Acetoanaerobium sticklandii: one gene and its partner. The protein of the gene in region 1 interacts with the protein of each later gene in a pairwise test. Links are inferred from orthologs where the notes say so. Each region holds a gene or a part of one and is shown on either strand. Other genes may lie near its edges.

Region 1 (16,392 bases):
AATCCAATTTCCTCAGCTACTTCTCTCATTCCTAGTATCGTATGCTCTATAGCATAGTCTAGTTCCCAGCCTAACATGTCTAGCCCTTGCTGGATTACTTCTCTGGATACTCCAGCTGCGAAGCTAGGAGATTTAAACTTTTTACGTACTGATTTAACCTCCATATCCATAACGCTCTTAGAAGGTCTCATAATTGCTGCTGCGTGGATAAGTCCACATAGCTCATCTATGCAAAATAACACTTTTTCCATCTGATGCTCTGGCTTTATATCAGCAACCAGTCCATAGCCATGACTCACTATTGATTTAATAATAGATTCATCTACATCTCTTTCTCTAAGTATTTCTTGAACTTTGATACAGTGCTCATCTGGATATTTTTCATAGTCTAAATCATGAAGAAGTCCCACAAGTGCCCATCTATCTATGTCCTCTTCTCCTAATAAATTGGCAAAATATCTCATTACTCCTTCTACTTCAAGTGCATGCTTTATAAGATATTCTGTTTGATTGTATTCATTAAGTAGCTCCCATGCTTGTGTTCTAGTAGGTATTACTGACATCTTTACATCCCCTTTGCTAAATTAATATTGTATACATTAACAGCCTTTTATCTATAATACTACTAAAAAAATACGCCTTCAAGAGAAGGCGCATTAGTTAATTTTATATTTTACTTTTATTTCTCGTCATCATCATCTTTTCTTCTTAATATAACAACTCCTGCTCCAAGTAATACTGCTCCAGCACTATAGAAGAATATTGGTGCCATTCCTCCTGTTCTAGGTAGCTTAGGAATTGCTAGTGGAACTGGTTCTTCCTCAATAGCTTCCTCAACTTCTGGAACTGCTAGTGGAACTATTTCCTCAGGAATAATTTCCTCAGGTACTGGTTCTACTACTGCTAGAGGTACTGGTTCTTCTGGAACATCCTCTGGCTCATCTTCATCATCATCGTCATCATCTGGTCCTGGCCCCGGCCCTGGTCCCGGCCCAGGTTCAGGTACTACTGCTCTAAATGTCCACAATACATCTACACTAGTTCCTTGATATTCATTTCCCACCTCTTCTCCAGGTAAAGATACTCCAAGCTCAATATTTTGTGTATCCCCAGGAGCAAAGGTTCCTAGACTAATCTCTGATGTTGCAAAACCTTTCATTAATTCAGTTTTTTCATTTAGAGTTCCGCCTCTAAACTTAACTTCTAACATCAGCATATCGTATAAATCTGCTCCTTCTGGGATAGGAGAAGTTCTCTTTGCACTTAAGAATACTTCATATGGCTCAGTATAACTATTAGTTACTGTTATCAAGCCTTTCAAAGCATCTTCATCTACTGTTTTTAAATCATCTGGCATATCTCCAGGCCCCATAGTGCTTAGTTCAAAGAACTTACCACCTAGAGGTATTACAACTAAGCCTTCACTATCACTATCTACTATAACGTTTTGTGCAAATGCTATTGAAGGCGATTGCAAAATCAGTCCAGATACTATAAGAGCTAGTGAAAGAGCTATACTAGAAATTCCTATTGCAATTCTTTTATACATGTTACCCTCCTTTCTAGGGTTTTATCTTTACCTATACCCTATGGTAAGGAAAGGATTTCAACCTCAGGCGGCAAACTTGACAAGCCCCAAACATCCATATATGCTCCATTTGTAGCTTGAACTGCCTGTGAATAAGCCTTCAACATAAATGTGTGACCATCATATCTTTCATCCTTACTTATCAATTTAACTGATAGGTCGAGTGGGGAAGTGGTAGCTCCAGCATTAAGCACATGTTTATAATAGTAATAGCCTTCGCTCAATACCCAATCGCTAGAATTGTTTATTACCTGCACATTGTTTATATCTAGCGCAGTATCTGCTTCATCTTTTTGCCATACCCCCGCTACTCTTACTCTTACATATGCACGCTTATTACCTGTATTTTTAATCAGTATCTCTTTTGGTGTGGTCTCTCCGGCCTGCCAATTTGTAGGCGGATTAAAGTTTTCACTTAAATCTATTACTACCGTACCCGCTGTAATATCCGGGCTGACCGCTGCAGAATCGCTGAAATATGCTGTAGTAATCCCTATAATCAGCGAGGCGGCGAAGATGCCTGTTAATAGTGGTATCATCCATTTTCGTTTCATCTTCACACCCCTCTCTATTAATTCTAATTTTAAATCTATTTAGCTTAGCACCTATTGTCTTGCTTTATACTATTAAGCTCATTAGATAAAGTTATGGTGTAGGTACAGGTTGAACTACTGATTCAAATGGAATTGCATTTGGATCTACGTTTGCAGCTTGAACTGCTTGAACTTCAAAATTCATATTAAGTGCTACTCCTTGATATTGATTTCCAGTACTTGCTCCATTAATTACTAACTCAAATGGTACATTTTTAACATTAGCTAAAGCAAATCCGCCAAGGTCTTCTGCGCTACCATTTAGGATTCCATTTAATCTAAAAATATGTTTTCCAGTTTGAGTATCTACTCCATCATAAATCCAGTTTCCTCCAGTTGGAGCATTAACTGAAAGATTACTATTATCTAAGTCTCCTGCCCAATCAAAATCAACTAGTACTCTTACATATGCAGCTTTAGTTCCTGTATAATCTATTTGAAGTACTCTATCATATCCGCCTTGTGGCATTCCTCTTTCAATTGGTGCATTATGATAGTATCCTTCATCTTCAAGTTCTCCAAATTTAATGATGTCTCCAGGGTTGATGATTTCTATGTCTGTAGGATCATTAATTCCTACATCTACAGTACCTGCAGTAAATGTTGCAGCTACAGTTTCACTATCTGTAAACCAGGCCATAGTTGCACCTGCAATTAAAGCTACCAAAACTAATACAGAAGCTATACTCATTAACATTTTTCTTTGTAACATGATATTTCCCTCCTTAAAGTGGAATTAATTAATTAAATACATCCGAACGATTAAATAACATAAGGTAAATAATTTAAATCACTAATATTTAAAACTTAATTTCATGATTTTGAGCTTTCTTCTGCTTATCCAGCTCACTTGCATAACCTATCAGTTTAAATATTTCTATGAGAAGTAGTGCTAACGCGGGTATTATCACTACTAAAAGCATACCTTGTTTAGTCTTTATAAAATCAGTCATATATCCAAGATATGGAATATCATACTGCACTCTTGCTATGATATTTTCTGGCTTAACTGGTTCTAAGTCGATTACATCATTTGCATCTCCCTTAGTTATAAAGCTAAGCTCTCCATTTTCTTTAGATATTTGCTCTATTCTATGTGTTACAAGTGTAGTAGAATCATCCTTTGATTTAAAGGTTACTACATCACCTATCGCAAGGTTTTCAGGGGATACTCTTTTACTAATTACCAGACTCCCTGTATGAATATCTGGCTCCATACTACCGCTTTGAACTACATAGAGTCTGTATCCCATAATATCTGGTATACGACCTGCATTTTGAAGCATAGTATATACGAAAACTAAAGATACTACTGTTACTATTATAAATATAGAGTTAAATAATATACTTGTTATCTTCTTTAGCATCCCCATCACCTACCTTTTATGCTTTTGCTATTTCAATTTTCTTAGAATCAAAATTCATATCAGCTACTATTACTCCACCTACATGGAAATAGTTCTTTTGTTCATCATCACCATAGAACCAGCCAGTTGTTTTTGGCTTATTAGTTACTGTGATGGTATCTTCAGGATTATCGTAAGATATAGTTACTGGAGCTGATATAGATACTTTTTCGTAATTATATGGCAAGTAGTTTTCAGTAGCAGTATACATGCCTTGTTTTAATCCCCAGAACTTGTGAGTTCCACCATAAGTGAAATGGTTAAAGTTCATAGTTGTTTGGTTCAATAAATTACCTGATATATTAATTTCAAATTCTTTAGCAAGTCCTGCGCCATTTATAGCTTTTATTATATTTAATCTTAGTACTGGTGGTACTGGAACCTTTGGCATAGGGAAATCCATAGTTGAATTTTCATTATCAGGATTTTTATAGCTAAGAGTAGCTGAACTATTTGTATATACTGGATTAAGCCCAGAATCAGGCTCATTTTGATATCCAAATGGTCCTACTGTATCTAAAGAGCTCCAGTTAGATGACCATGCAGTTGTAGGCCACATATCATCAATTACTTTTATTTGATAACTCATAGTTACAGTTTCTTCTCTTATATCTCCTATATCCCACTCTATCTTCTTAGTTGTAGGATTATATAAAGCTGTACCTTTGCTAGCTGTAATACTACTTGTTATAACCTCGAAGTGGTCATTGACTGGTATAGACATAAAATCTACTACTCCAGCATTTGTTGCTGCATATTCTAATTTTTGAGATATTGTCTCATATACTGGGCCTAAATCTACTGCACTAGAAGCTTCATAATACTTCTCAAGATCATCGTATACAGCTTTTTGTAAAGTATCCCTTGCAATAGATTTAACTGAACTATTTGATATCGCTCCAAATAATCCTATAGTAAATAGGTTGCCATTAATATAGCTATACAGACTTTGTCCTTCAGTATAGGCAGCTATAGTATGGGTGTTGTGAACAACTGGATTACTACTAGACCAGTTACCAATACTTACATTTGCAACTCCGTCAGTAAGAAATACTACTGATTTAACAGAGTCCCTTGTACTAGAAATAGCACTAATTTTGTTATATGCTAACCTAAATCCTGCTTGAATATTTGTCATATTATGAGTAGTAAGTCCATTAATACTACTTGCTAAATTAGCCTTATTATTTGTAAGATTTATTACAGTACTAGCATCAGATGCATAACCATAATATCCTCCTGAAAACTCTATAACTCCTACCCTACTATCTGGATTCTCATCTATTATACTATTTGCAAAATTTATAGCCGCTAGTTTTGCATAATATAATGGTGCCTTACTATCTCCAGGTATTCTAGTTCCCATACTTCCTGAAGTATCTATAACTAGTATTACATCTACAGGTTTTTCTGGTGGTGTTCCAGTTATTTCAAAATCGACTTGATACATTCTCTCTTCTAAATCTAAAGTTGTAGCAGTTTTATCAATAGATAAGTGGTCGTTTTCATATGGGTTTACTGTCATCATTTGAAAACTTCTCATCATTGGTTGGCTATCGAATTCTGATAAATCCAAATAAATTTCACCAGGATCTTCGATAAACTCTTCGCTCATTACTTCTAACACTTCTTCTAATACTCCATTAACTACAACTGTAGCCGTTTTGTTAATTTCACCGACTGGTCCTGTACCATATACTCTTACAGTATTTGTAATCACAGGAGGCTCCTCAGGAGCTGTAATTATTTCTTCTCCTGCTACCATTATAGGTTCAGGTTTTTTTACTTCAAAACTGCCAGTGAATACTTTAGTTTCTCCAGTTAATAAATCAAAAGTTTCTATAAGATTTATCATAGGGTCTTCCACTGTAATACCTGTCAAATCTCCTCCTGAATTATTAGTAACTTCAATAGTGTAATTAATCGTTTCTCCAGGATTTACTTGATCCTTATCAGCTGTTTTTGTAACAATAATTTCCTCACCAGGTATTGCTATTATCGGTGGTATTATTACCCCTCCTCCTCCAATAACTGGAACTGTTGGATCAACTACAGGATCTACCGGTGGTGCGTTAGGATCTACCGGCGGTGCATTTGGATCTACCGGTTCTTCTATTGATGGTGCATTCGGATCTACTTGCTCATCTACTGGCGGAAGTTCTCCGTCTACAGGTTCTCCTTCACTTGGTGGAATTTCTCCATCTACTGGTCCTTGAGGTGTTTCTTCATCTTCGATTACTTCTTCACCGTCAGGGTTTTCGACATTACCATCTGGATTTTCTACATCACCATCTGGATTTTCTATATCATCTTCAGCTTGTGGTTCTCCTAGTGGCGCTGATTCGTCTTCACCTTCTACTTGTTCGTCTGGATTTTGCTCACCCTCTCCTTCTTGAGATTCAATGCTTTGCTCCTCGTCCGATACTTCTGCTTGCGGGGCATCTTCGCTTTGTATATCTGCTTCATCTTCTATTGCTTCAGATGAAACATCCTGCGTATCTACTTCTAATTGAGATGCATAAATAAGAGCTGGATGGATATTTACAAAAGTAAGAGCAAAAATTAAAATAATGATTTGCCACAATTTTATTTTCTTCACGGTTTCACCTCCTCGTAACTTCTTAAAGCTCTTATATTACTTTTACCAGACTAAAATTACGTAGGATTTTTATTTCAATTTGATTACAATTTGTTTTCAGTTACATTTCAGTTACATCAAAACTCTTTTATTTATGTAATTAAGAAGCAAACCTATTAGAACGATTAAAAATGTCTCATAATTTTTGATATCCTTTGTTTTATTTGCAATAAAAAACTGCCCTAAAAGGCAGTCTCATTGTAATTTTCATCAGTTGCTTGTATTGATTTGCAGCTAAGAGTAAATAATATTCTATGCTTTTTCTTCACTTGGTTTAATAAAAAGTTCATTCTTTGATTTATTCTTTTTATCATTTCTTCGCTACTATTAAACATCATAAAAGCAAATTGATTTTTATTAAGTTTTGTTATTACATCATATTTTCTCATGTATTTGTCTACTACTGGGCCTATATCCTCTACTATCTTTACAGATTCCTCTTCGCTTATTTCTCTTAAATCATAGGCAGATACCGTAACTATCCCAACCATCGTTTTACCTATATCTCTTTCTTTTTTTCGAAGTTCTAGTCTATAAAGGTTAATAAAGAAATCTTTATCGCAGAAAAACACTCCATCAGACTGTTCTGCTAGCCGTATAGTTCTTTCTAAAGTAAAAAGATCAGTGCCATACTCTGAGTTTTCTCTTTTTTGGACTTTCTGATAGATTTCCTTCATTTTTTCTGAAGGCTTCATATTCATCTCAGTATAAAATCTAGAAGTCACATAGTTATAGTGGTTCAGTGCTTGATTAGCTTTATTTGATTTAAATAAGGCCTCGAGCAAATACTCATGAATTACTTCGTCAAAAAAATTTATAGAAAGCGCAGATTCGCATTCACTTATTACTTCATCATACCTATCTTTTTTTACTAGGTAACCTATATATTGAGAAAACAGCATCAGATACTGTCTTTTATAATGTATCCTAAGAGGAAATATCCAGTCATAAAATTCAGTACCTTCAATATAATCTCCTCTATATAGCTTGAGAGCCGTCCTCAACTCCGATAATCTCTCAAAATCAGCCTCTAATTCCAGTGGCTTTAGTGAAAATCTACAAACGTAATCTTCAAATAGCTCTACATCTAAAATATAATCTTTTTCTAAATTAAATACATAATTTCCTGCTACAAAATCTAATCTCATTACTTCAGATTCAAGCTTTGAATTTATATCTTTTATTATTTTTCTTAGTCTGTGAACTTGGCTTCTTAGTGCATTGTTATAGTCTGTATAGTCGTATAGTTTAAAATTTGCTTCAATTATTCTGTTTACTGGGATTTTTTTACCTCTGTTAGATATAAAATATTTCAATAGCGAAAGTGCTTTTTGACTTTTTCCAAACTGAGTCAAAAGGGATTCTCCATCTATTAAGATATCAAAGCTACCGAAGGTGAGGATTTCTAATCTACCATTATTTTGGTCCATATACTATCTCTCCCTTATTCAGATTACTTATACCCTATTTACCCATTTTTTATCTACAGTATCATTTTATAATTCTATACATGAAATCCATATAATTCATTTACTCCACTCTTGTATTTAGTATCATTTCATCAAGCTTGTTAATATTATCTACGACATCTTCTCTCATTTGGCTTATACTTCTTTGCCTAAAAACCTCTGCCATTTTAAATCTTATTCTTGGAAGCTCCTTTTCCAATGTATCTGTCCAGTTAATTTTAGTTTTCCCCTGATATAAATCCATATCTACTATTCTAGTTCCATCGCTGGTATACTCAAAACCAAGCAGAACTTTCTTTATATCTTTTGGTGGATTAAATGTAAAAAATCTAATTCTATACACCCCCACTGGCATAAACATCCTAGGGTAATCCTTAGACCAAGCCTCTCCTAAAACTAATCCTAGCTCAAGTTCTTCTAAAATCTCAATTAATCTATCATATTGAAGGCTATAGGCTTGATATCTATCGTAGATTCTTATCTCTAATTCATACCAATCCTTTTTTCCTATCCCTTCATTAATATATCTAAGCGCATGCATTCTCATATCCGCCATAAAGGTTTCATAGGGAAGCTTAATATACAAAGCTTTTTTATAAAGGCTTCTAATAAATACATCTGATTTTAAACTTCTATCAGTAAAACTTAATATTACACCCTTATCATTTCCTTGCTCTAAAAGATCTACAAAAGTGCCTTCTCTACAATCATAATCGTGCTCAATCTCACTTATAATCTTTTCCACATCACCAAAATATCTCATAACAATAATTGAAGGAGCACTTCTTACCTTTGTATTTTGGGGAGGATTTTCCTGAGATATAAATCTAGATAGTAAATCTTCGCTGCTGATATTAGCAATTATAACCTTTTCAAGATTTTCACTACTTACTTTATCAGCCATTTCTTTAGTTAAAATTACTATTGTGTCATCTTCACCTGATGAATCAAAAGCCTCTTCGAGAGAAAGCTCTTGCCCTTTGCTAATTTCAAGTATATTATCTCTTAACATAGAGATGTCATCTGAAGCCCAAACTATAAAATTTACTCCATTTCTAAAAAAAGAAAACATAGACTATGCCTCCCTTGTCCTTTAAATATAACCCTAAAATCCAATTCTACCTTTTTTTAGTCTTGCATCATCAGTGCCTATAGGATACTGGAGTTTATATATAGTTCCTGACTTTAGCATGATTATATTAATAGTTTTTATACCGTTTAAATAAATAGAATTTTCAGAAATTTCATCTTTTACTGAGAGGTCATGCCCATAAAGTCCATATGAATTTGGCGTGTCTTTCAGAGCTTCAAGGTAATGAGCATATTGAATTGTTTTACCGCCTAATTTAATGCTATTAGGCTCTATTCCTAAAGTTATTCTATTATCAATTTTCTTATACTCAGAAATAGCCTCTATATCATCATGATTGCCAAGGGAAATATATATTCCCTTGACAAATGGTTTTTGCATTATTTTCATTAGGTTCTTTAGATATAATTTATATCTAGGTAAAGATTTAGGATAAAGCTCTAGTTTTATATTGTCCACTAAATCTCCTGTATGCACTATATACTCAGGTTTTAATGTCATAATCAAACTATCTAGAGCTGAAAATATGCTATATGGTGTATCTGATATATGAAGCAATATTTCTTCATTTCTATTGATTAGTGATTTAGAAACTCTTACTCTGCCAGAAAGTCTATATATCACATCCCATATATGTTCATAATTCATGTCTACACCGTAAAGAACTTATAGAATATCTTTGTTAGGTAATATTGATCATCTGAACCGCACAATTCTCTTATAGAGTGCATAGAAAGCATTGGGTTTCCTATATCTATAGATTTAATTGAAAGATGTGAAGAAGATATAGGTCCTATAGTTGAGCCTCCTACTTGGTCAGACGGATTTACAAAGGTCTGGTATGGCGCTGATGCTTCCTCACAAAGATTTTTAAATACAGCAGAAGAATAACCATCTGTTGTATATCTTTTGTTTGCACTGAGCTTTATAACTGGTCCAGCATTAAGCTTTGGTCTATTGGTAGGATCGTGCTTTTCTGGAGAATTCGGGTGAACCGCATGAGCCATATCTGCTGATATCATAAATGATTTATCTATGTTTATCATATGCTCTTCCTTATTTAGTCCAAGAGCTAAATCAATTCTCTCTAAAGCATCAGCAAGTATAGTCGAATCTGCTCCTAATCTGCTCATACTTCCTACTTCTTCATTATCAAAGCTCACTACCATCTTAATTCCTGTTCCTTTTTCAGCTTCTATTAGAGCTTTTAATGAAGCGTGAAGCATAGAAAGGTTATCTATTCTAGGGGCTGATATGAATTCATCATTAAATCCAACAAAAGAGCTTGGCTGAGGGTCATAAACATATAGCTCATAATCAAGGATTCCTTGCTTTTCAATAGACAAGTACTCAGCGATTTTATGAATCAAATGATCCTCACCTATAAAGTCTCCACTAAGAGAAACTAGAGGAAGCATATCTTTTTGTTTATTAAGCTCAATTCCTTTATTCACATCTCTATTTAAGTGGATAGCTAGATTTGGGATAATTGCCACAGGCTTTTCAAAATCTATAAGTACCTCTGTAGGCTCCATAGATTTTCCAGAGCGAAGAAGCACTCTTCCTCCTAAAGATAGAGGTCTATCCATCCATGTATTTAAAATAGGTCCACCGTAAATCTCAGTGTTTAGCTTTACATAACCGTTGTCCTTGATTACTGCTTTTGGCTTAATCATCATAGCTGGCGAGTCAGTGTGGCTTCCTATTATCTGATAGCCATCAGTTTTTGTATGAACTCTAAAAGCAATTAGTGCAGTTCCATACTCTATATAGTAGCCTTTGCCTTCTTTGACTTCGAATTTTTTGTTTAGGTTTAATCTTTTAAAGCCTGCTTCCTTTAATTTTTCTACAGATATTTTAACGGCATGATAAGGCGTTTTTGATGCATCCAAAAATTTCATCATATCGAGTGCTACTGCTTTTTTTTCCATAATAGTTCTCCCCTTTTGCATTTACTAAATTTTATAGCTTGCTTAGACTGATAAACGTAGTGTCAATTTGCTTTATGCCCTGTCCTTCAAATGCTATGGTATAGACAGTACCTGTTTTTGCAACTACCATCCCTATGCCAAATTTAGGATGCTTAATTTTTGAACCTACAGTAATATCATCCTGTCCATCAAATTTAGGTTTATCATCTTGTCCTATCTTATATTTATCCTTATACCTGTCATATAAACTCTGAGGTTTCGTCTTTTCTATTTTAGCATTCTCTTCAAAAAGACTTTCATCGATTTCAGATATGAATCTAGAGGCAATAGCATGATTTCGTCTTCCATATAGAGTTCTCTCATTTGCATAGGTAATATATAAAATTTGTTTCGCCCTAGTCATACCTACATAGCAAAGTCTTCTCTCTTCTTCCAATTGATTTTCATCTAGCATAGCTCTAGATATAGGGAAAATTCCTTCCTCTACGCCAGCTAAAAATACTACAGGAAATTCCAAGCCTTTTGCACTGTGAAGGGTCATCAAGGTTACAAAATCATCCTCTTCATCTATACTGTCTAAATCAGACACTAAAGATACTGAAGATAAAAATTCCTCCAAAGTTTTCTCCTCTGAATTTTGCATGAACTCCATTACAACAGACTTGAATTCTTCTATATTTTCAATCCTTCCATTTGCTTCATCTGTCTCTTCTGCCTTTAGCTCATCCACATATTTTGTGTTGTCTATGACTTTTTGAACAAACTCAGTAAGCGGCAAAATCTCTTTCATATCCATAAATGAATTAATCATCATTACAAACTTATTTAAGGTAGTTTTTACCTTAGTGGATAAATCAAAGCCAGACAAATCATGAAGTAATCCAAACAAGCTCTCCCCAGTGACTAATGCTCTTTCTTCTAGTTTTTCTAAAGTTTTAGCACCTATCCCTCGTTTTGGCACGTTGATTATTCTTTTTAAGGCCAAATCATCGAGAGGGTTTTGAACCAATCTAAGATATGCCATTATGTCTTTTATTTCTTTTCTATCGTAGAACTTCAGAGAGCCAAATATCTTGTATGAAATTGACTGCTTAATAAGAGCCTCTTCAAGCGCTCTTGACTGAGCATTGGTTCTATATAAAAGAGCAAAATCTCTTAGATTTCTATCTTCTTCCTCTTGTCTTTTTTTAATTTCTCTAGCTATAAAATTAGCTTCATCTTTTTCATCATAGGCTTTATGAAGCTTTATTTTTTCGCCTTCCTTCAGCTGAGTCCAAAGCTTTTTATTTTTTCTTCCTAGATTTCTTTTTATTACGCTATTTGCTCCATCTAAAATCACTTCAGTAGAACGATAATTTTGCTCTAGCTTAACTACAAAAGCATCCTTATAATCCTTTTCAAAATCTAGAATGTTTGCTATGTCTGCCCCTCTCCATCCGTAAATAGATTGGTCATCGTCTCCTACTACGCATAGATTTTTGTGCATCTCACTTAAAAGGTTTATAAGCACATACTGAGCATGATTGGTATCCTGATACTCATCGACCATGACATATTGAAATTTTCTTTGGTAAAAATCTCTCACAAACTCATCAGTTTTTAAAAGCTCTACTGTTTTAAAAATAAGATCATCAAAATCTAGTGCATTATTTGATTTTAGTTTTCTTTGATATAAGTCATAAACTTTAGAAATCTTTGATAATCTAAAATCATTAAAATATCTAGCCTCGAATGCCTTTGGGTTAAGTAGCTTATCTTTAGCCCCAGAAATTGCAGAGAGGACACTGCTTGGTTTAAAGCTGTCCTCTCTTAGGCCGCATTCCTTTATACACTCTTTAATTAAGCTTAGCTGGTCCTGAGTATCATAGATTACAAAAGATCTATTATAGCCTATTCGTTCTATATCTCTTCTTAATATCCTAACGCAAAGAGAGTGAAAAGTGCTAATCCACATATCCTTAGCCCTATCGCCAATTAATGCGCTCACCCTCTCCTTCATCTCTTTTGCGGCTTTATTTGTAAATGTGATAGCCAGTATAGAATAAGGTGATATCTTTAAATCCTCTATCATATGAGCTATCCTATATGTTATTACTCTAGTCTTACCTGAGCCCGCACCAGCTAAAATTAGCAAAGGTCCTTCGACTCTTGTAACCGCTGATAGCTGGTCTTTATTTAAGCCCGTCAAATCCATAATTGCCTCCAGTTATATATTATATACCACTCTAATTTCATAGTTTTCTGGAATAATAAACTCTCCACTTTCTTCAGCAGTCTGAAGTGATAATCCCTTGTCTATACAAGCTTTTTCAAAGTAGAATTTAATTATTCCCGTATCCAAATCTGTATCTGTGCTTGAGTCTTTCTCAACAGCAAGAACAACATGATTTTTTAGAATTAAGAACTTCCATGGCTGTTTATTTCCCCATGATGGAGCAAATCTAGTTAAATAAAATACTTGATCTAATCCTCTTGCTTCTAAGTCTTCCCATGCCGGAGTATTGCCCCACTCATCCATATATGTTATTTCTATTGCTCCTTGTCTAAATGCTTTTTCTTGAATATCTTTTTTGAAGATACCTGCATAACGGTAGCCTATAGCTAAAAATCCGCAAAGTGAACGTGCTATATCTATACCTAAATCAGCTTTAATCTCATCTGTATTAGGAATAGTTATCCAGCAACTTCCAAGACCTTCTTTATGAGCTTTGAATCTCATCATCTCCATAATATAAGCTGCATCTTCTTTAGATTTTCTTCCATCATCGCTTAGAACAGCAATATAGTGAGGTGCACCTATGAATTTACCGAAATATCCAGCTTTACCTTCTAACTTTTGCTTTGTTTGTTCTCCATCTTCAAATAATACTATGTCTAGTCCGTGATTTTCTAGTGCAGTATCTCCAGCAGATATTATTTCTTTTAAAAGCTCGCTCTTTACTACAGTTTCTTTATAGTCTCTTGTCGATTTGATTTCTTCCATGATGTTTGAATAATTCATAACTATCCCTCCCTAAATATTAATCGCTATACCTATTATATATCAAATATGCAGTACTATACATATTTTCTGTATTGATAAAAATATAATTTTTGATTTACTTGATTTTATTCATCCAATCGCTTAAATCTGTCCAGATATCATGTGCATCCTCATATCCAGTCTTGTAAAAATCAGCAAGCTTCGACTTATTTCTCTCCATCCTGTCTATTTCCACTTTTCTTCTAGGTCTAATAACAAATACCTCGCCTTGCTCCTCTAAGCTTTCAATATAGTCCAAGGTTTCATTATAAACCCTATATCTGCTTGAAATAGTTTCTTGAAGCTTTGGATAATTTTTATACACTTTTTTTGAAATAAAAGCAGTATTTGATGGTTTTTTTCTATATTCCCTGCCTCTGGTAAGTACAATAATATTTTTTTTATTGCCATCAGCAATAGCCTTCTTTATAGGTATAGAATCTGCTATGCCACCATCTAGCACGGGTTCTCCCCGAACATCTACTATTGGGGTTACAAAAGGAAGACTGCTTGATGCTCTGCAAGTATCTAAAACAAACTGCTTGCTTTTATCCTTCTTTGCATCAAAGTAGAGAGCTTCTCCAGTCTTACAGCTAGTTCCTACCAAAATACATTTTTGCTCATTTTCAAAAAAAGTATCATAATCAAAAAGCTCATATTTATTTGGAATTTCATCAAATAAAAAATCCATATCCATAATAGAACGCTTAAACACAAGATTTCTCTTACTTATATATCTGGGATTTTCTATATGGTTTAGAATTGCATTTTTCCCTCTACCTCTTTGCCTAGATACGTAAGATACGCCTTGGCAAGCTCCAGCAGATACTCCTATCACATATGGAAGATAAAAGTTCTTATCCATAAAAAAGTCCAATACTCCAGCGGTATATATTCCTCTCATACCTCCGCCTTCCAATACTAAACCTATATCTTTCATCTAAAACACCTCTAGTCTAAAATATATAATACAGTTAAAATTGTGTAAAATCTATTGCAGTTTGATATTAAATCTATAAAATAATAGATAAGGGATGGCGTGACAGTCGCCCTAGAGGTGAGCCTTGAAAGGATAGGTAGCCTCTATATAGCAAATTCTTCTTTTCAAATATACCCTTCTGTAAAGCCATGAGAAAGCTAAATTCTCATGGTTTTTACTTTTACTCAAAATTAGAGTATATCTCTTTAGCATATAGCATAAGCTGATTTTTGTTATTTTTAGAGGCATCCTCACTGACTAGCTCTAGTAGCTCATTTAATATGTCTCCAATTTGCTTTCCCTTTGCTCCGATTTTCATCAAGTCATACCCATCTATGTCTAAATCTTTGACTGAAAATGGAATATTTTCATCTAAAACTTGTCTGATTTTCAATCTAAATGCATCTTCATTCACTTCTATAATAGTACAGCTTGAATCTGCAAAATGCAAATCAGCAAGCTCAAATATATTATTTTCACCAAAAATCCTAAGGAGCTTTTGTATACCTTTTTTTCCTATTACATTTGCTTGTATCATATGATATCTTACAAGCTGAGATGTGAGCTCTATAATCTCATTTGAGTATCTTAATCTTTTAAGTACTGATTTTGCTATCTCTTCACTGACTGAATCATGACCATAAAAATGACCTATTCCATTTTCATCTAGTGTAATTGTATCTACTTTTCCTGCATCGTGAAATAAAGCTGCAAGCCTAAGCTGAAGCCTTGGCTCGACTTTATCCATCACGCATAAAGTATGCTCTAGAAGTTCTAGGTGGTGAAAGGGATTATGCTGGTTAAAGCCTGATAGCCTTGATATTTCTGGTAGTATATAATCTAATAGCTTTGAATCAAGTAGCAATCTGATTCCTCTAGAAGGCTTACTGCTCATGAGTATTTTGTTTAGCTCTGCTTGAATTCTCTCTTTGCTTATATATTCAATCCTTGAGGCATTATGCTTTATAGCCTCAAAGGTTTTTTTCTCAATATCAAAATTTAGTACACATGCAAATCTCACAGCTCTTAACATTCTAAGAGCATCTTCACTGAATCTTTCATCTGGGCTTCCTACACATCTTATAAGCTTATTATTTAAATCCTCTTCTCCAGAGAATAAATCCACAAGCTTCTTAGATTGATTGTAAGCCATAGCATTTATAGTAAAATCTCTTCTTTTTAAATCTTCATCTACGTTTTTTTCAAAGCTTACACTATCTGGTCTTCTACTATCTAAATACACAGATTCACTTCGAAATGTAGTAATTTCGACAGGTTTATCATTATATATGAGAGTGACAGTTCCAAAATCTATGCCTGTATCAATAGTTTTATAGCTATTGAATATTCGTTTTATCTCGGTAGGACTAGCTGATGAAGCTATATCTATATCTTTTGGCTGCATACCTAAAAGGGAGTCTCTAAGACTCCCTCCTACTATATAGGCTTCATAGCCTGATTCCTCTATTATATTTATGATTTCTAAAGCTTCTTTAATAAGCTCATTATCTATCATATTACTTCATTCCTCTAATTTCTGATAATAATATACACCATATATGCAATATACATTGCTGTAAGTGCAAAGCCTTCTTTCTTATCAACTTCTTTTTTACTATATGCAAATACATGAGATATTACAGTAACTATTGCCAAAATAATAAAATCAAAAATCA
Region 2 (16,413 bases), 660 kb from region 1 along the record:
TATTACTAAATTATGCTAAATATAAGCATTAAGTTTTATAAAATATCTATAAAGATTTTTTTGCTTCCAATAGCATTTCGTTTGCCTTATCCATAAATTCTATTGCTTTTTGAATATAGGTTGCTGTTTCATGCTTTTGCATTTCATTTGCTTTATCTACCCATTCCTTGAATCCATCTTGATGGCTATTATTATGATCTACCCAGTGAGCAAGAAGAATCCTAAGGGTTTTCTCTTCTTTGCTTATACCTTCTAAATCATGCTCATGGTTGTGAGGATGATCATGATGGTGCTCATGAGTATGAATATGTCCATCTCCATGGTCATGCTCATGGATATGATTTGATGAATCATGGTGATTATGTGGTTTTTGACTTGAATATTTTGCTTTCATGGCTGTGACCTCCTAAAGGATTCGATTTATTTTATTGAAAACTCTTTTTTTATAATATCGATGGCGTCTTTTATCATTAAAAGTAGTGGTTTTGCCTCAAGTCCAATTACAGAGTAATTTTCAGGAAGTATTGGCAATATAATCTTATAAGCATCACTTTGAGTAATTGACTCTGATATTGATAAAGTTACTTCTCCCATCATGCTATCAGGAATAAGTAAAGAAAATGGACAAATAATAATATTAGCGTTTTTACTAGAAACTCTAATAGCATTTTCTCCAGTAGCGCCTTTATTTGCCTTTTGCTTCATCATTGCAGAGGTTGCTATAGCATTTGTGCCTAGTGCATATATATCTATACTCGAGGGCAGTTCATCTCTAAGAGCGTGAACTACTTGAGAGCCAATGCCTCCACCCATCCCGTCAATAACAGCTATTATCATAATGTCACCTAATTGCTTTCTATGATTATTTTATGAGCAATAAGCTTCATCTCTTTTATAGTGCCTTCAACAATTTTTTGCTCTCCAAGTAAATCTTCTAGATATACCTTACCGTTTTCGGGTTTAACAAAAACTACATTATCCATTATTTTTTTTTCACCTTCTGCAGTTAATAAATATGCTTGTGATTCACACATAACTTTATCCTCCTTAGTTTTACATCAGTGTCATACAATGCTTTATATTTCAAAACTAATTATAACATATATGAACCGTTGAATAAGCACATTTCAATGATTTTCTTTTTAGCCAAGAAGACTTGAAAGACTTGGAAAATCATCTGTATTTGTATGAGGCAAGAAGCAAGCTGATACAAACTCATCCATATATGAAGGATACACCGAAAGTTCTATATAGGTCATTTGTGATGCAATGCACTCCATTTTTTTTCTAGCATCTTCACTCATCAAAGTTAAATAAGACCCGATTAAAGAGCTGTTTCCAATATAGGAAAATTTATCTCTAGGTATGTCTGGGAGCAATCCTATTATAATAGAATTTTCAATATCCAAGCTGTTTCCAATTCCACCAGCAATCATAACTCTATCTAGTTCACTAAAGCTCATTCCAAGGCTTGAAATAAGTGTCGCAGCACCACTATATACAGCTCCTTTAGCTCTTATAAAGTTATCTAAATCAACTTCTGTTATACATACATCCTCATTGATATCTGGCCACTCTTCTTTGGAAGCAACAATATAGCTTCCAATTCCATGCTCGTCTACTTTTATTCTAGGATTTCCGTTATCTTTTATCAACTTTCCTCTTCTATCAATAATTTTATTTTTAAACATCTCTGCAATTAAATCAATTATACCTGATCCGCAAATTCCCTTCGGTGATTTTTCTCCAATTATTTTTATGATAGGAGCTGAAAATAAATCATTAATTTTAACTTCTTCAATTGCACCAGGAGCTGCTCTCATTCCAGAAGATATTTCGCCGCCTTCAAAAGCTGGTCCAGCTGAGCATGCACATGTCATAAGAAAATCTTGATTTCCAAAAACAATTTCTCCGTTGGTTCCTAAATCTATAAAAAGTGTATTTTGTGAATCTGCCCAAATGTAAGATGCTAGTACTCCAGCTGTAATATCTCCTCCAACATAAGATGCAATGTTCGGTGCTATATATATAAATGTCTCGGGATTTACTTCAAGACCTAGTTGTCCTGCCTGAATAAATGGTGCTCTTAAGAAAGCTGGAATATACGGCTCCATCCTTAAGAAATCTGGATATACTCCCAAAAATAAATGTGTCATAGTTGTGTTTCCAGAGGCAACAAAAGCGATTACCTCCTCCATATCAACATCTGCTTCTTTATACATTTTTTGAAGAAGTGGATTTATAGTGTCCTTGATTATCGCTTCATTTAATTTATCTAATCCTTCTTTTTTAGTTGAATATATTATTCTGTTTATTACATCAGCTCCGTATTTCATCTGAGCATTTCCTGCTGATGCACGTCCTATTAGCTTTCCAGAATATAAATCTACCAACGAAGCTGCTACTGAAGTAGTTCCTATATCTAAGGCTATTCCAAAAAGCCTATCTAAAGTGTTGCCTAATTCAATATTTACAACTGTTGTTCTTTTTCCCCGTGGTATATGAGTAACAGTAACTTTAAAATCACCATTTCTTAAAATAAATGGCATTTTTCTGAGCATTGGTAGACGCATAAAAACTTGAGAATATCCAAGCTTAGTTCTCATTTCTCTTTTTAGTCTATCAAAATCAGATATATTATCATCTAGATTTGGCAATCCAATTTCTATATAATCTTTTTTTACATATGTTCCAAACTCCATATCGTTGTCTATGAGTTGCTTTCTTGAATTCTCAAATATCAATTGGTCTCGCTCTGTTGAAATAGATTGAATTTGCATATTATTTAAAGCTGAAGACTCAATATTTATTAGCTCTACAGTTATGTCTGAAGATTTAATTCTAGTATCACATGACAAAACATAACCATTATCTATTTCTTCTTGAGTTATATGTAAGTTTTTTTGTGTATAGACTTCACCTGAAGATATTCTTACTTTACATTTTCCGCAAGTCTTACTTCCATTGCACGGAGCATCTATGAAAATATCATGTTTTCTTGCTACTTCAATTAATAAGTCTCCTTCGGTCGCTATTACCGTTTTATTTAAAGGCAAAAAAGTGACTTTTGGCAATTTACGTCCCTCCTTAAAGGAAATCCCCAAGGATATCCTTGGGGACTATTTTTCATTTAGAAAGCTAAATTATAATGCAGCTTTATAAGCAGCAACATCCATTAAGCCTTCAACTTGACTATCATCGCTTATCTTAACTTTAATAATCCAGTTTGCATAAGGGTCTTCGTTTATAGCTTCTGGCTCATCTTCTAATGCTTCATTGATTTCAAGCACTTCTCCATCGATAGGTGCTATTAAATCTGATGCAATTTTTGAAGACTCAGCAACACCAAAATCTTCGTCCTTAGAAATTGCATCTCCGATTTCAGGCATTTCTACATATAGTAGCTCGCCTAATTGAGATTGAGCATGATCTGTAATGCCTATAGTTGCAACATTACCGTCTACTGCTACCCAAAGATGTTTATCTGAGTATTTTAAGTTATCTGGAAAATTCATGCTTCTTCCTCCTTACATTAATGGATCTAAGCCAAGTGCTGGATGTCCTTTTTGAGAAAGGAAATCTATTAACGCCTCGCCATCAGCAGCAATAGTCTCATCTGCGATCATATCTGTGAAATTATCAATATCATAAAGCTCTTTTGCAGTTGCATTAAGCTTATCTTGAACATACTCTTTTAATTCTTTTGGCATCCATACTATTCTTTGGATTCCGCCTTCAGCTCTCATGAACTTCTTAGAAGAAATAAAATGTCTTCCGTGACCCATGAAGCCTGGAGTTTGAACTCCTCCACCTGTCATAGATGCAAGCTCTCCAAATGTCATACCTATTGGAGTAACTCCACCAAACTCTCTATTTACGATTACAACACCGTTAGACGCAGGCTCTATACCACAGATACACTCAAAGCATCCGCATGAAGTCATAGGGTCTTCCATGATTGAATATAAAGTTACACTATTTACAGCTCCTTGAGAAATTTCTGATACTGTCTCATTTACTTTTTCCCAAATTCCTTTATTTTCATCGATTACGCCTTCTTTAAGTATTGGTTGACAAGGCCCTGTTGCATCAAGTTCTTTAGTAGCTTTAGCATCTAACCAGCTTACTGCTCCACATAGTCCAAGTCTTTCAGGAGTAACTACGCAAACGTGAGCAGGTGCAAATGACTGGCAAAGGTTACAGCTGTAGAAAGTATCTACTGATTCATCAGTAAGAGAAGCAAGTCTTTCATCTCTAGCTTCATATTTAGGAGTTGCAATCTCGCCTTTTAGTGCTTTGATTTTTTCTTCATCAGTTATTATAGTGATTTCGCACTTGTCAACAACTGTATCAAACTCATCCATCATCTTAGCGTATAATACTTCTCCGATATGGTTTAATCTGAAGCCTTTTTCATATGCTTCTTTACCTATTCTTATCCATGTAATATCTCTTTGTCCTACGTGCATTACGCCTTCGATATAGTTCATGAAGTAGTGAATTCTTCTTTCAAGAACTGGTTCAAAGTCTGTTTGCATTGCTTTTCCAGCTATTTTAACAATAACTGCAAGTGGCATTCTTCCAGGAACATCAGTAACTGTATCAATATCTGGACCAATGATTTCTATCTTATGATCTTCAACCTCAGAAGCATCTTTCATAAGAACAATCTCAAATGACTCAGATTTTCCTCCACCAAATTCAACGAACATGTCACCTTTTCTGATTCTTTCACCTTCGAAAGCTGCTGCGAATGAAACTGGTATTGGAATTTCAGTTATTTTAATCTTAATGTTTCTAGCCTCTAATGAAGTAGCAACAAATTTATCGTAATCTTTTTGAGTTATTAATCTAGTAGGTACTTCCATTACATCTTGGTCAGTAATTACAGGGAAACCAAGAGCAATCGCTCCAGCTCCAGCAGAAACTACTAACTCAGAAAGAGGTCCAAAAGCATTTACAAACGCTGGCACTCTCTCAAGTGTGTACTTAAGAAGTCCGTCAAGATTTCCTGGCTCTAAGCCTCCAAATATAAGTGCTGCTCTAACAGCTACAGAAACAACGTGAATAACTGAAGTTACATCATAGCCTAGTGGAATAACTCTAAGGTCAAGGCCCATTTTTACATTAGCTTCAGTAGCTTGATCAATTACTTTTCCAACTAGGAAAGTAAGTAAGCCTTTTGATTGGTAATCTTTAATAACCTTAGCAGCAGTTTCAGCATCTGGGCACTCTCCAAGTACAACTGCAACACCTGGAATATCACCAGTTACAAGAGGTACTCCTAGAGAACGGATTATTGGGTCACTTATATGTCCTGCAAGAGGCGCAACATAAGGGGCTTCTTCTACAGAATATTTTGCTGCTTCTATAATTTCAGCAGCTAAAGCTGTTCCAAGTCCAGCATTTAAACCATTTTCTAATCTTTGCTCTTTTACTAAAAGACTTTCAACTATAGCTATAGCTTCTTGAAGTTCTCCTAGATTAGATATCTTTTTACCTGTTGCAGCGTAGATAACTGGTAGCGAATAAGCTGTATCAGGAAACGCAACTTTATGTTCTTTGCCTTTATCAGCAACTGCTTTTTCAACTACGGATTTTGCAGCTGAAAGAGCATCTGAAGTTCCTTGAAAAATAATATCAAATAAAGTCATTATATTACCCCCTACTTTAATTAGAAATAAAACCCCATAAATATGCTCAATGATTTTAAATTATAACTCTAAATATGAATCTGCATAAAGAGTATTGTTTTTGATAATATCAGCTGATTTAATAGTCTCCATTAATCTAACATCACATGGATTGATAATAGCTGAAGATAATCCGTTTTGCATTGCCATAGCGCACCATACTGCGTCAAGGATAGGTCTGATGTGCTTTGGAGCTCCATTAGAGATATTTGATAATCCTCCAGTAGTTTTAAGTCCCATATCGCTCATCATTTTGATAGCTTCAAGAACCTCTTGTTGTTTTTCTTGCATTCCTTTGATAACAAGCATTAGTGGATCGAAAAGTACATCTGTAGGCTCCATACCTGCTCCTAGTGCTCTTTCAAGCATTTCTGTACAATAAGCCATACGCTCATCGTTATCTCTTGGAATACCTTCTTTAGCACAAAGACCGATAACCATACATCCATACTCACCAGCAAGATCAATCATTTCGATTCTTGGTCCAGCATCAGCAGAGTTGATTATTGCTTTTCCATTTTCACTGTTATACACTTTTAATCCAGCTTCTATAGCTTTACGGTTTACTGTATCTAATGCTAGTGGAATATTATTGAATTTTTGCTGAATTGATTGAACCATCCAAGTCATTACTTCCTCGCCGTTTCTTTCAGCAGGTCCGATATTAACATCTACGTAATGTGCCCCAGCATCTATTTGCTCTTTAGCTCTGTGGAATATTGGCTCAAGATCTTTTTCTTCAATAGCTTTTCTTATTACAGGTGATATACAGTGAATTCTTTCTCCAATAATCATAAATTTATCCATTTACAATAACCCCCATCATATTATTTTAAAGAGGGAGATAACTCCCTCACTATATTTATGCGTTTTGATAAAGATCTTTTAGGAATTTAGGAAGTTGCATTGATTCGTTTGGTCCTACAACTACTTCCCAACCAGGTAGAGAATCCTCTATATCTCCCTTAAGTACAGCAACTTTTCCTGGAATGATTAGTTTTCTTGATTTTGTCTTTTGCTCTACTCCGCTTTCTTTTACAAAGTTAGCGATTATAGATCCACTGAACTTACCAGCAGCCCATGCTGTAAGAACTGAATATCCTCCAGCATCTGGAATTAGTAACCAAGTAGGAACCTTAGATTTTTCAATTTCCCCGTTAATAATGAAATAAGTAAGAGCAAAGTCAACTGTACAAAGTACTGGAGATTCGTCATTAGCATTGTTTACAGAGTATGCCTTAGGCTCAACACGCATTGGTCTTTGTGGGTCAGTGTAAATATTTTGTCTAAGAGCCCATACTGAATGTCCTCTAGCAAAATCCATATCCTCAATAACTAAAATTGAACCATATTTAATTGTAAATATTGAGCTAAGAGCTATTTCCATGAATTTGTTGTCTTTAGCTAAATCATTTACAAATATAATACTTGGGTATCCAAAAGTTCTATCGCCATCTTTAAGAGCAGTTCTTCTGATTTGAATTGCGTTTGTATATGCTTCCTTAATTGTTTTACTTCCAGCATCTAGAAGTAGCTCTTTATAATCTTTTGATTGAACTTTTGAAGTTAATTCATATAAATCTTCTAAAGAGTCAGCTCTAAGTCCAAGTGCATATTTTCCAGCAGCCGCTACATCAACCATTTGCTCATAGTTTGCAGCTGTCGCTCCGTGAAGAATAGGATTAGTGTCTTTTAATAGCTCTAATGCTTCTTTAGCAACTGCTACATCTTCACAAACTACCATGTATGCTAGTTCAGCTCCTGAAGCTAAAACTGCTTTAATATTAGCTATGTAAGCTTCTTTATTTCCAGTATAGATAAAAGCAGCAAATTCAGCTTTCATTCTTTCTCCGATTCTTTCAAAATCAACTTTTTTAATGTTTTCTATTTTGCTGTTTACTACATCAGCAGAATCAGTGTCTTTTATTGCAACTGCAAAACGGTTTCTGTTAACAAGAGTTTCTTCATGTCTAAATAGAACTGTTTCTCCACCTAGCTTGTACTCATTAGCTCCAGCTCCTACAGTTAGCGCTTTCATTGGAGGCGCAGTAGATTCTGAAAGTTTTGAAAGATTTTCTTCACTCATATGTGGACATTTTTCTATTTCTATTCCACCTGCTGCAACTTTCATTGAAAAAGCTAAACAAGTTGGGAATCCACAATCTTTACAGTTTTTCTTTGGTGTTAACTTAAAAATATCTAAGCCTGTTAATGCCATTTTAATTTCCCCCTAACCTCTGAATTGTTCTATATTAATTGATCAACTAATGTTCTAATAGTTTTAACACTCTCTGGATGTCTAAGTACTATAGCGTTAGCTCCAGATACTAGTACTGCAGATGCCGTAGATACCTCAAGAGCTATTCCACGATCCTCTCTGCTACCCCATAGAGGCTCATCTTCCTCAGAAGCTAGTGACTCTTTAACATTCCAAGTTTCAAAAGAAACAGGTGTAATTATAGGCATTTGAAGAGTTTTATCATTTTGTCCAAATGCAGCAAGTCTAATTCTATCAAATGTTGATGATACATATTCAAATCCATATCCAACAGCTGCGCAACCAACATGCATTACTATATTTTCAGGTTTAACACCTAGTTGTGTAAGTAGAATGTTTAATTGCTTTGCAAGGTTGATATCAACTGAAGACTCAGCTCCAACTTTATGGCTATAAGCCATTCCGCCTGCTGCTCCAACAGCTTTATAGTTATCTTCTGTTGCTGCCATTAATAATACATTTTTTCCATCTGTAGCAGCTGCAACCTTTTCAAATATTTTTGCATCTTTTTCATGGTTGTTTGTTCCTGCTACAACAAGCGGAATCTCAATAGCATCAGCTACTTTTTTTGCTATTTCAGCACAATCCTCAGCTGGTCTATCCATTCCGTTTGGATCTGCTCCTTCAAATCTTAAGCAAATAAAGTCAGGTGCATAAGTATCTTGAACAAATTTTGCCCAAGCTGCAGTATCAGAATAAACGTCTTTATAAGCTGTCTGAAGCTCATCTAGCCATCCTTCTGGAGCAACGTCAATAATTTCCATTCCTACTGCAGTTTTGTTTCCTATTTCCCCGTCGAAGCTATAAAATGGTAGTGTATTTTCTCCACCGATTTTTACTGCTTTTTCTCCCACTCCAAGTGTTACTTCTCCGATTCTACCTTGATATTTCTGTACTGATGTTTTAAATGCCACTAAAATCGCCCCCTAAAAATTGCGGTTTATTGTTATCATATATTTAAATTTGATAAAATTTCATGGAAAGTCTTCTTTGATGGAGAATCAATTGGTAAATCAACTAATGGTTTTCCATTAGAATCATATTCGTAAATATTATCATCCATCGGAACTACGCCTAGCAGGTTAAGGTTGTATTTGTTGATCTCTTCCATTATCCCATCATTTAACTGACCATTAGGAGCTTTGTTTACGATTAAATACAAATCACCTATTTTGAGTTTAAGTTCTAATGCAAGATCTCTTATTCTGGCAACAGCTTGTATACTTCTTCTAGAACAATCACTTACCAGAAGAAGTACATCTACTGATTTAGATGTTCCTCTAGAAAGATGTTCCATTCCAGCCTCGTTGTCTATTACTAGATAATCATAACTGTTTGAAATCGTATCTAGCTGTTCTCTTAGTATTCCATTGACATAACAGTAACAACCTGTACCTTCAGAACGTCCCATAACTAGTAGGTCATATCCATCACCTTCTGAGATAGCAGTGCTTAACCTGTACTTCATATACTGTGCTTTTGTCATTCCCCCTGGAAAACTATTCCCATCACGTTCTCTTCTATTTACATCTTCCTTGATAGCTCCAAGTGTTATATCTATTTTTTCACCCAGAACTTCATTTAAATTTGCATTAGCATCAGCATCAACAGCAATTACCTTGCCGCTTTTCTCTGTTGCTAAATAGTTGATTAACAATCCTGTTAAGGATGTTTTTCCTGTTCCACCTTTACCTGCTACTGCAATAGTCTTTCCCATGTTGTTTTGTCCTCCTATTATCTATTACACTTTATGAACACATTGACCATGAACATCATGTAGAGCTTCCATAAGTGCTTCTGATAGTGTAGGATGAGGATGGATGACATCTCCAACCTGAGCTGCTGTAAGTTTAAGATGAACTGCTAAGGTTAGCTCTGTTAATAAATCTGTGGCATGTGGTCCTACAACTGAAGCACCTACTATGACGTCGTTGTCATCTGTAAGCACTTTAACTGAACCTTGAAGTTTTCCAATTGCTTGAGCTTTCCCTAATCCTCTGAATTCAAAACTTCCCACATGATAAGCAATGCCTTTTTCTGTAAGTTCTCTTTCTGTCTTTCCAACTGCTGCTACTTCAGGATCTGTATAAACGCATCTTGGAACTGCATCATAATTTACAGATGATTTTTTGCCAACTGCATGGTCTACTGCAACTAATCCTTCTTTTGAAGCTACATGAGCTAGCATTGGTGAATTAATCACGTCTCCGATTGCATATATTCCATCAACGTTTGTCATCATATTTTCATCTACAATCAGTTTGCCTCTTTCAGAAGCTAATCCAAGCTCCTCTACTCCTAAGTTGTCAAGATATGGTCTTCTACCTACAGAAACTATCATAAGCTCTGCAGTTAGAGATTTTCCACTACCAAGTTCAGCAGTAACACCATTATCATTAACCTCAACCTTTGTTATACTATCGCTTGTCATGACTTTTATCTTATCTTTTTTAAATGAACGTGCAAGTTGCTTTGCAACATCATCATCTTCAAATGGTAGTAAATGATCTGCCATTTCAACAATAGTAATTTCTGTACCAAGTTTTCTGTAGAATTGACCAAACTCACATCCTATAACTCCACCCCCAACGATAATCATTGATTTTGGAATTTCAGTTAGGTTCATCGCTTCATCACTTGTTATAACCTTAGTTTTATCATAAGGAAACATAGGTGGAACTATTGGTGCAGAACCAGTTGCTATAATTATTTTATCAGCTGGTATTGTTTGAGTATTATTATCTTCATCAGTTACAAGCACTTCAGTTGAAGATAATATTTTTCCATGACCTTTTACTACAGTTATTTTCTTTTGTGCAAATAAATGCTCTATACCTTTTACAAGATTTGTTACTATCTTGTTTTTTCTATCCATTATTTTATTAAAATCAACCTTGATATCTGAGCCTATTTCTACACCAAAATCTTCAGCTTCTTTAACCATATCTATACGCTCAGATGCAGCAAGAAGTGACTTAGTAGGGATACATCCCCAGTTTAGACAGGTTCCACCTGGCTTATATTTTTCAATTACTGTTACTTCTGCTCCAAGTAAAGCTGCCTTAATTGCTGCGACATATCCTCCAGGACCTGCTCCGACTACTACTATTTTCATTTTATTTCCTCCTTACAGTCCAGCTGCATCTAATATAAGAGGAACATTTTCTTCAGCGCCAATCGCCATAATATGTACACCGTCACATAGTCCTTCTTCTCTTAGTTGTTTGATGAACTCTCCAGAGATTTTAATACCTTCCATAACCATAGCTTTGTTCTTTTCTTTCTTATCTTCTATTCCTTCAGCACTTGCTTTAAGTCTATCGATAAGCTCATCTGGAACAAAAATTCCTGGTACATTGCTGTTCATGAATTTAGCCATTCCTGGTGATTTTAGAGGTATAATACCAGCCATGATCTTGCAATCCATGTGCTTAGTTTTTTCTCTAAAATCTCTCATTGTTTCAATATCAAAAACTGCTTGAGTTTGGAAGAATTTTGCACCTGCAGCAATTTTCTTTTCCATTTTGAATATCTGAGCATCTACTGGATCAAATCTAGGAGTAACGCTTGCTCCAAGGAAAAAATCTGGTGTTCCTTGTAGTTCATTTCCTGCCATATCTTTTCCAGATTTAAGTATCTCAGCAGCTTGAAGAATTCCAATTACATCTAAATCATAAACTGCTTTAGCATTTGGATGATCTCCTACTACAGTATGATCACCAGTCAATGCTAGCATATTTGGGATTCCAAATAATCCAGCTGATAGCATTTCTCCTTGAATTGCTATTCTATTTCTATCTCTTCCAGTGATTTGGATTACAGGCTCAATTCCTTCTTCTTGAAGAACTTTACATGTTGCAAGTGAAGTTGCTCTCATAACAGCTGATTGAAAATCTGTTACGTTTGCGGCATGAACTCTTCCTTTTATTAGCTGAGCACAATGTCTAAGATGAGCAAAATCTATTCCCTTTGGAGGAGCCATTTCAGATGTTACAGCAAACTCTCCATTTTCAAATGCTTGTTTAAGTAAACCCATTTACATAACCTCCCCCAATTTTATCTAGTTAATTCTATTCTCTTTGGATGAACATTTTTTTGGAAATCTTTTGGTGGTCTGTTTTCAGTGATGTTACTTAATCTGCCTTCATCCTTTAGCTTGTTGTAAATTAAAATCCAAGCACAGTCATTTTCAGCATTAACTTCACATTTTCCGTTTTTAGCTCCACCACATGGGCCATTCATAAGGCTTTTTGCACATCTTGTTATCGGACAAATTCCCGCTGTCCATCCAAGCTCGCAATCTCCACATGCCAAGCAGCTTTCCTCATATTGTCCAACTCTTTCTATTTCACCAATAAACATTGTGTTATTTCCTGGGTAAACAGGTTTTGAAACGACTTTTGCTAATGTTTGAGTACCATCTCCACATGCTAGAGATACTATTGCATCAACTTCAGGCATTTGCTCTTTAAAAACCTTCATATCTTTTCTGGTTTTTAAAAGATTACAAGCTGGATCTAAAACTAAAGTACCTAGAACATTTTTCCCTGCTGCCTCTAGCTCAGTTTTAAGAGCTGCAATTTCTTCCTCTCCCCCAACTTTACATGTAGAAGCACATAAACTACATCCTGCAATTAAAACATTTTGTGCATCTTTTATAAAGTCCATCAATTCTTCTTTTGGTTTTGCCTGAGAAATAATCATTTTTATCCTCCTCCAGAATTCTAAGCTCAAAACTCTATTTATCTATTTTTACATCTAAGAAGGCAACGCCTCCTTAGATGTAATTTTTCTATAGCATATTCATTACCTTTTCGCTAATTGAGTCAGCTATAGAAATACCCTCTTTGACAAGCTCGCTTACCTTATTTTCAAGTTCTAAAGAATAGTTTTCATCCTTCATCATGCCAGTGTTAATTAGAACATTCATTTTTCCGCTAATAAGCGCGGCTCTTAGAAATTCTACCCCCACACCAACATCACTTATTGCAAGCTTTGAGCCTTTATCCATAAGCTCTAAATGAAGTTTTATTCCTTCATATGAACGTTCAACAATTTCAACTGGTACTTTGCATGCTTCCTTAAGTGCATCTTCCATTACTTTAGCTTTTTGTATTTTTTCTTCATCGGTATTAGCTGGAAGACCATATGCTTTTGCTAGAGGCGTGAAGTTGATTTTGTCTTCTTCAATCATATCTAAAAATCTTCTCTGAAGAGAAACGGAAGAATCTAAAATTCTTTTTAATTCTTCTTCAAATTCAGCATATTTTTTCTTTCCGATTGTCAGATTACAAACCATAGCAGATAATGCACATCCTTGAGCCGCTGTAAGAGCTGCAGCTCCACCACCACCTGGAGCAGGAGCTTTAGATGATAAAATCTCTACAAAATCTGTAAGTGACAACTTAGAAAGATTAGTTTCTATTTGTACTTCTTGAGTAATGTCCATACATACCACCTTAGAATAATCCTGCAATTTTTCCTGTGCTATCAACATCTATTTTTTCAGCTGCTGGTGCTTTAGGAAGTCCAGGCATAGTCATTATTTCACCAGTTAAAGCTACAAGGAATCCTGCTCCTGCAGAAACTTTAATGTTTCTAACAGTTATCTTAAATCCTGTAGGTCTTCCTAATTTTGTTTGGTCATCAGTAAGAGAGTACTGAGTTTTAGCCATACAAATTGGAAGCTTATCATAACCGATTTTTTCGATTTCTAATATTTGTTTTTCTGCATTTGGAGTGTAATCAACTCCATCAGCTCCATAAATTTTTGTTGCAATTGCATTTATTTTTTCTTTGATTGATTGATTTTCATCGTAAGCAAATTCAAATTTGCCTTCGTTTTCGTCAATTAGTCTAAGTACTTCTTTAGCTAATTCTTCTCCACCTTCTCCACCTTTAGCCCAAACTTCAGAAAGTGCAACATTAACTCCTAATTCTTTACACTTATCTTTTACAAGCTGAAGTTCTGCTTCAGTGTCTAGTGGGAACTTGTTAATAGCAACAACTGCTGGTAACTTAAATACCTTAGTTATGTTCTCAACATGTTTTAGTAGGTTTGGAAGTCCATTTTCAAGAGCTTCAAGGTTTTCATTGTTAAGTTGATCTTTTTTAACTCCGCCATTGTACTTAAGCGCTCTAACAGTAGCAACTATAATAACTGCATCTGGTTGTAAACCTGACATTCTACATTTTATATCAAGGAATTTTTCAGCTCCAAGGTCAGCTCCGAAGCCTGCTTCAGTAACAACATAGTCAGCGAAGTGCATAGCCATTTTAGTTGCTATTACTGAGTTACAACCATGAGCTATATTTGCAAATGGTCCGCCATGAACAAATGCTGGAGTACCTTCTAAGGTTTGAACTAGGTTAGGCTTAAGAGCGTCTTTAAGAAGTGCTGCCATTGCTCCGTTAGCATTAAGCTGAGCTGCAGTAACTGGCTCACCTTTTCTAGAGTATCCAATTATTATTCTTCCTAATCTTTCTTTAAGGTCTATAATATCTGATGCTAAGCAAAATGCAGCCATAACTTCAGATGCAACTGTGATATCAAATCCATCTTCTCTTGGGAATCCATTAGCTTTTCCGCCTAGACCATCAGTAATGAATCTTAGCTGACGATCGTTCATGTCCATAGCTCTTCTCCAAGTTATTCTTCTTGGGTCTATATCAAGTGCATTTCCTTGATATATATGATTGTCAATCATAGCTGCAAGTAAGTTGTTTGCTGCTCCTATAGCATGAAAGTCTCCAGTAAAGTGAAGGTTGATATCTTCCATAGGTACTACCTGAGCGTATCCTCCTCCAGCAGCTCCTCCCTTAACTCCAAATACTGGACCAAGTGATGGTTCACGAAGTGCAACTAAAGTATTTTTTCCAAGTTTTGCTAATCCGTCAGCTACACCTATAGTTGTTGTAGTTTTACCTTCTCCAGCTGGAGTAGGATTAATTGCTGTAGTAAGGATTAGCTTTGCTTTCTTACCTGTTTCTCTTTTCATAAGGTTGTAATCAACCTTAGCTTTATATTTTCCATAAAGATCTAAATCTGCTTCTGACAGATTTAATTTCTTAGCTATTTCCCTTATATCTTGGACCACTGCTTCCTGTGCAATTTCTATATCACTTTTAAAACCCATTTGAACTCCTCCTTAAATGATTTTTATTTTATTATACTATGAATCGTTTCTAACTGAGGACTCAATTGCATTTTTAATAATTTTTATTTCTTCTTTTAGATTTAGGTCTGCATCATATGCAGATTGATTGTTTCTATCAGAATCAATAACATCCTTACTATAATGGATAAATCCTAGTAAACTGTCCCCGACATTGTCTCTGATAAAATCCTCATCTTCTTTATTTCTAATCTTATTTGCTACTACTTTTATCTCCGATACCCCAATATCATTAGCTAGTTTTTTTACTTTTTCAAAAGTTTGAAGACTCCTAACCCCAGGTTCAATAACTACAATAAAAGCATCTACACCTGAAGCTGTACCTCTGCCTAAATGTTCAATTCCTGCTTCCATGTCCATGATTACCACATCTTTGTTTTGCAGCACTAGATGTGATGTTAATCTTTTTAAAAGAACATGCTCAGGACAAACACATCCGCTACCCCCTGTATCAACTGTTCCCATGGTAAGTAGTGATACTCCATTTAATGTTCTACAATATCTTTCAGGTATATCATCAACTTTAGGATTCATTTTGAAAAAGCTTCCGATACTCCCACTTTGAGCGCCAGTTCTTTCTGCTATTAAATCCTTTATCTCTGATATAGGTACTATCTCATCTATTTCTTTTTTGGTAAATCCTAAGGCTAAAGCTAAGTTTGCATCGGGATCAGCATCTACTGCCAAGACTCTATACCCTTCATCAGCATACAATCTACTTAATATTGATGATACAGTAGTTTTTCCAACTCCGCCTTTTCCAGTAATAGCAATTTTCATAGTCATTCTCCTAACTCTATATTCCTAGTGCTGTACGTTTTGCTTCTATTCTTTCAAGAACCTGCTCTGATAATTTAGCTGGGTCCATTTCAACTGTAAATTTAGCTCCAACGATATCTTCAACTCTATTTGTTAATAAATCAACCATTTCAGCTGAACCAGTTACTTGTGGATATACTCCAAGGAAAGTATCGATACCACTTCCTATTACATAGTTTCCTATAGCAACAGCTTTCTCGCTCATCCACTCAGGAGCTATACCTACAACTGGAAGCTTAGGAATATCCATGTTTAGATGTTTAGCTACAGCATTTACAAGTAAAATAATTCTACTTATATCTACGCATGAACCCATGTGAAGAACTGGTGGTATATCAACAAGCTCACAAACAGTTCTAAGTCCTTGCCCTGCAAGATTTCTAGCTTCTTTATCAAGAAGACCAGCTTTTGCTGCCGCTTGAGCCGCGCAACCTGTAGCAACAACTAT

Evidence for each region.
Region 2: the proteins of pcrA (region 1) and lpdA interact in binary tests that used the Escherichia coli proteins (3 or more experiments, as listed by UniProt). The link is inferred for Acetoanaerobium sticklandii from one-to-one orthologs.

Annotation. Positions count from the first base shown.
Region 1 is NC_014614.1:654,398-670,789, reverse strand. Bases 10,329-13,278 are described here. They hold pcrA (DNA helicase PcrA), read right to left. Parts: upstream 12,910-13,278; coding sequence 10,747-12,909; downstream 10,329-10,746. Other genes in these bases: CLOST_RS13445 (nitroreductase family protein), read right to left, coding at 12,922-13,278; CLOST_RS03045 (M18 family aminopeptidase), read right to left, coding at 10,329-10,715. Also shown: CLOST_RS03090 (HDIG domain-containing metalloprotein), read right to left, coding at 1-563; CLOST_RS03085 (LPXTG cell wall anchor domain-containing protein), read right to left, coding at 680-1,549; CLOST_RS03080 (TasA family protein), read right to left, coding at 1,588-2,142; CLOST_RS13450 (TasA family protein), read right to left, coding at 2,234-2,893; CLOST_RS03070 (signal peptidase I), read right to left, coding at 2,982-3,548; CLOST_RS03065 (VWA domain-containing protein), read right to left, coding at 3,565-6,186; CLOST_RS03060 (AfsR/SARP family transcriptional regulator), read right to left, coding at 6,408-7,655; CLOST_RS03055 (hypothetical protein), read right to left, coding at 7,756-8,766; CLOST_RS03050 (metallophosphoesterase), read right to left, coding at 8,800-9,432; more of CLOST_RS03045, read right to left, coding at 9,435-10,328; more of CLOST_RS13445, read right to left, coding at 13,279-13,716; CLOST_RS03030 (patatin-like phospholipase family protein), read right to left, coding at 13,814-14,677; CLOST_RS03025 (CCA tRNA nucleotidyltransferase), read right to left, coding at 14,898-16,232; CLOST_RS03020 (calcium/sodium antiporter), read right to left, coding at 16,247-16,392. UniProt on the Escherichia coli protein: A helicase with DNA-dependent ATPase activity. Unwinds DNA duplexes with 3'-5' polarity. Translocates on single-stranded DNA with 3'-5' polarity. Initiates unwinding more efficiently from a nicked substrate than double-stranded DNA.
Region 2 is NC_014614.1:1,317,547-1,333,959, reverse strand. Bases 8,900-11,870 are described here. They hold lpdA (dihydrolipoyl dehydrogenase), read right to left. Parts: upstream 11,087-11,870; coding sequence 9,713-11,086; downstream 8,900-9,712. Other genes in these bases: CLOST_RS06015 (methylenetetrahydrofolate reductase), read right to left, coding at 11,099-11,870; CLOST_RS06025 (ATP-binding protein), read right to left, coding at 8,921-9,688. In the rest of the region: CLOST_RS06070 (DUF8180 domain-containing protein), read right to left, coding at 47-394; CLOST_RS06065 (DUF3842 family protein), read right to left, coding at 421-837; CLOST_RS06060 (CooT family nickel-binding protein), read right to left, coding at 846-1,034; corrinoid activation/regeneration protein AcsV, read right to left, coding at 1,143-3,074; glycine cleavage system protein GcvH, read right to left, coding at 3,144-3,515; acsB (acetyl-CoA decarbonylase/synthase complex subunit alpha/beta), read right to left, coding at 3,528-5,654; acsE (carbon monoxide dehydrogenase/acetyl-CoA synthase methytransferase subunit), read right to left, coding at 5,715-6,500; acsC (acetyl-CoA decarbonylase/synthase complex subunit gamma), read right to left, coding at 6,556-7,911; acsD (acetyl-CoA decarbonylase/synthase complex subunit delta), read right to left, coding at 7,941-8,885; more of CLOST_RS06015, read right to left, coding at 11,871-12,007; CLOST_RS06010 (methylenetetrahydrofolate reductase C-terminal domain-containing protein), read right to left, coding at 12,028-12,675; CLOST_RS06005 (cyclodeaminase/cyclohydrolase family protein), read right to left, coding at 12,764-13,420; CLOST_RS06000 (formate--tetrahydrofolate ligase), read right to left, coding at 13,431-15,107; CLOST_RS05995 (ATP-binding protein), read right to left, coding at 15,144-15,926; cooS (anaerobic carbon-monoxide dehydrogenase catalytic subunit), read right to left, coding at 15,943-16,413. UniProt on the Escherichia coli protein: Lipoamide dehydrogenase is a component of the glycine cleavage system as well as of the alpha-ketoacid dehydrogenase complexes.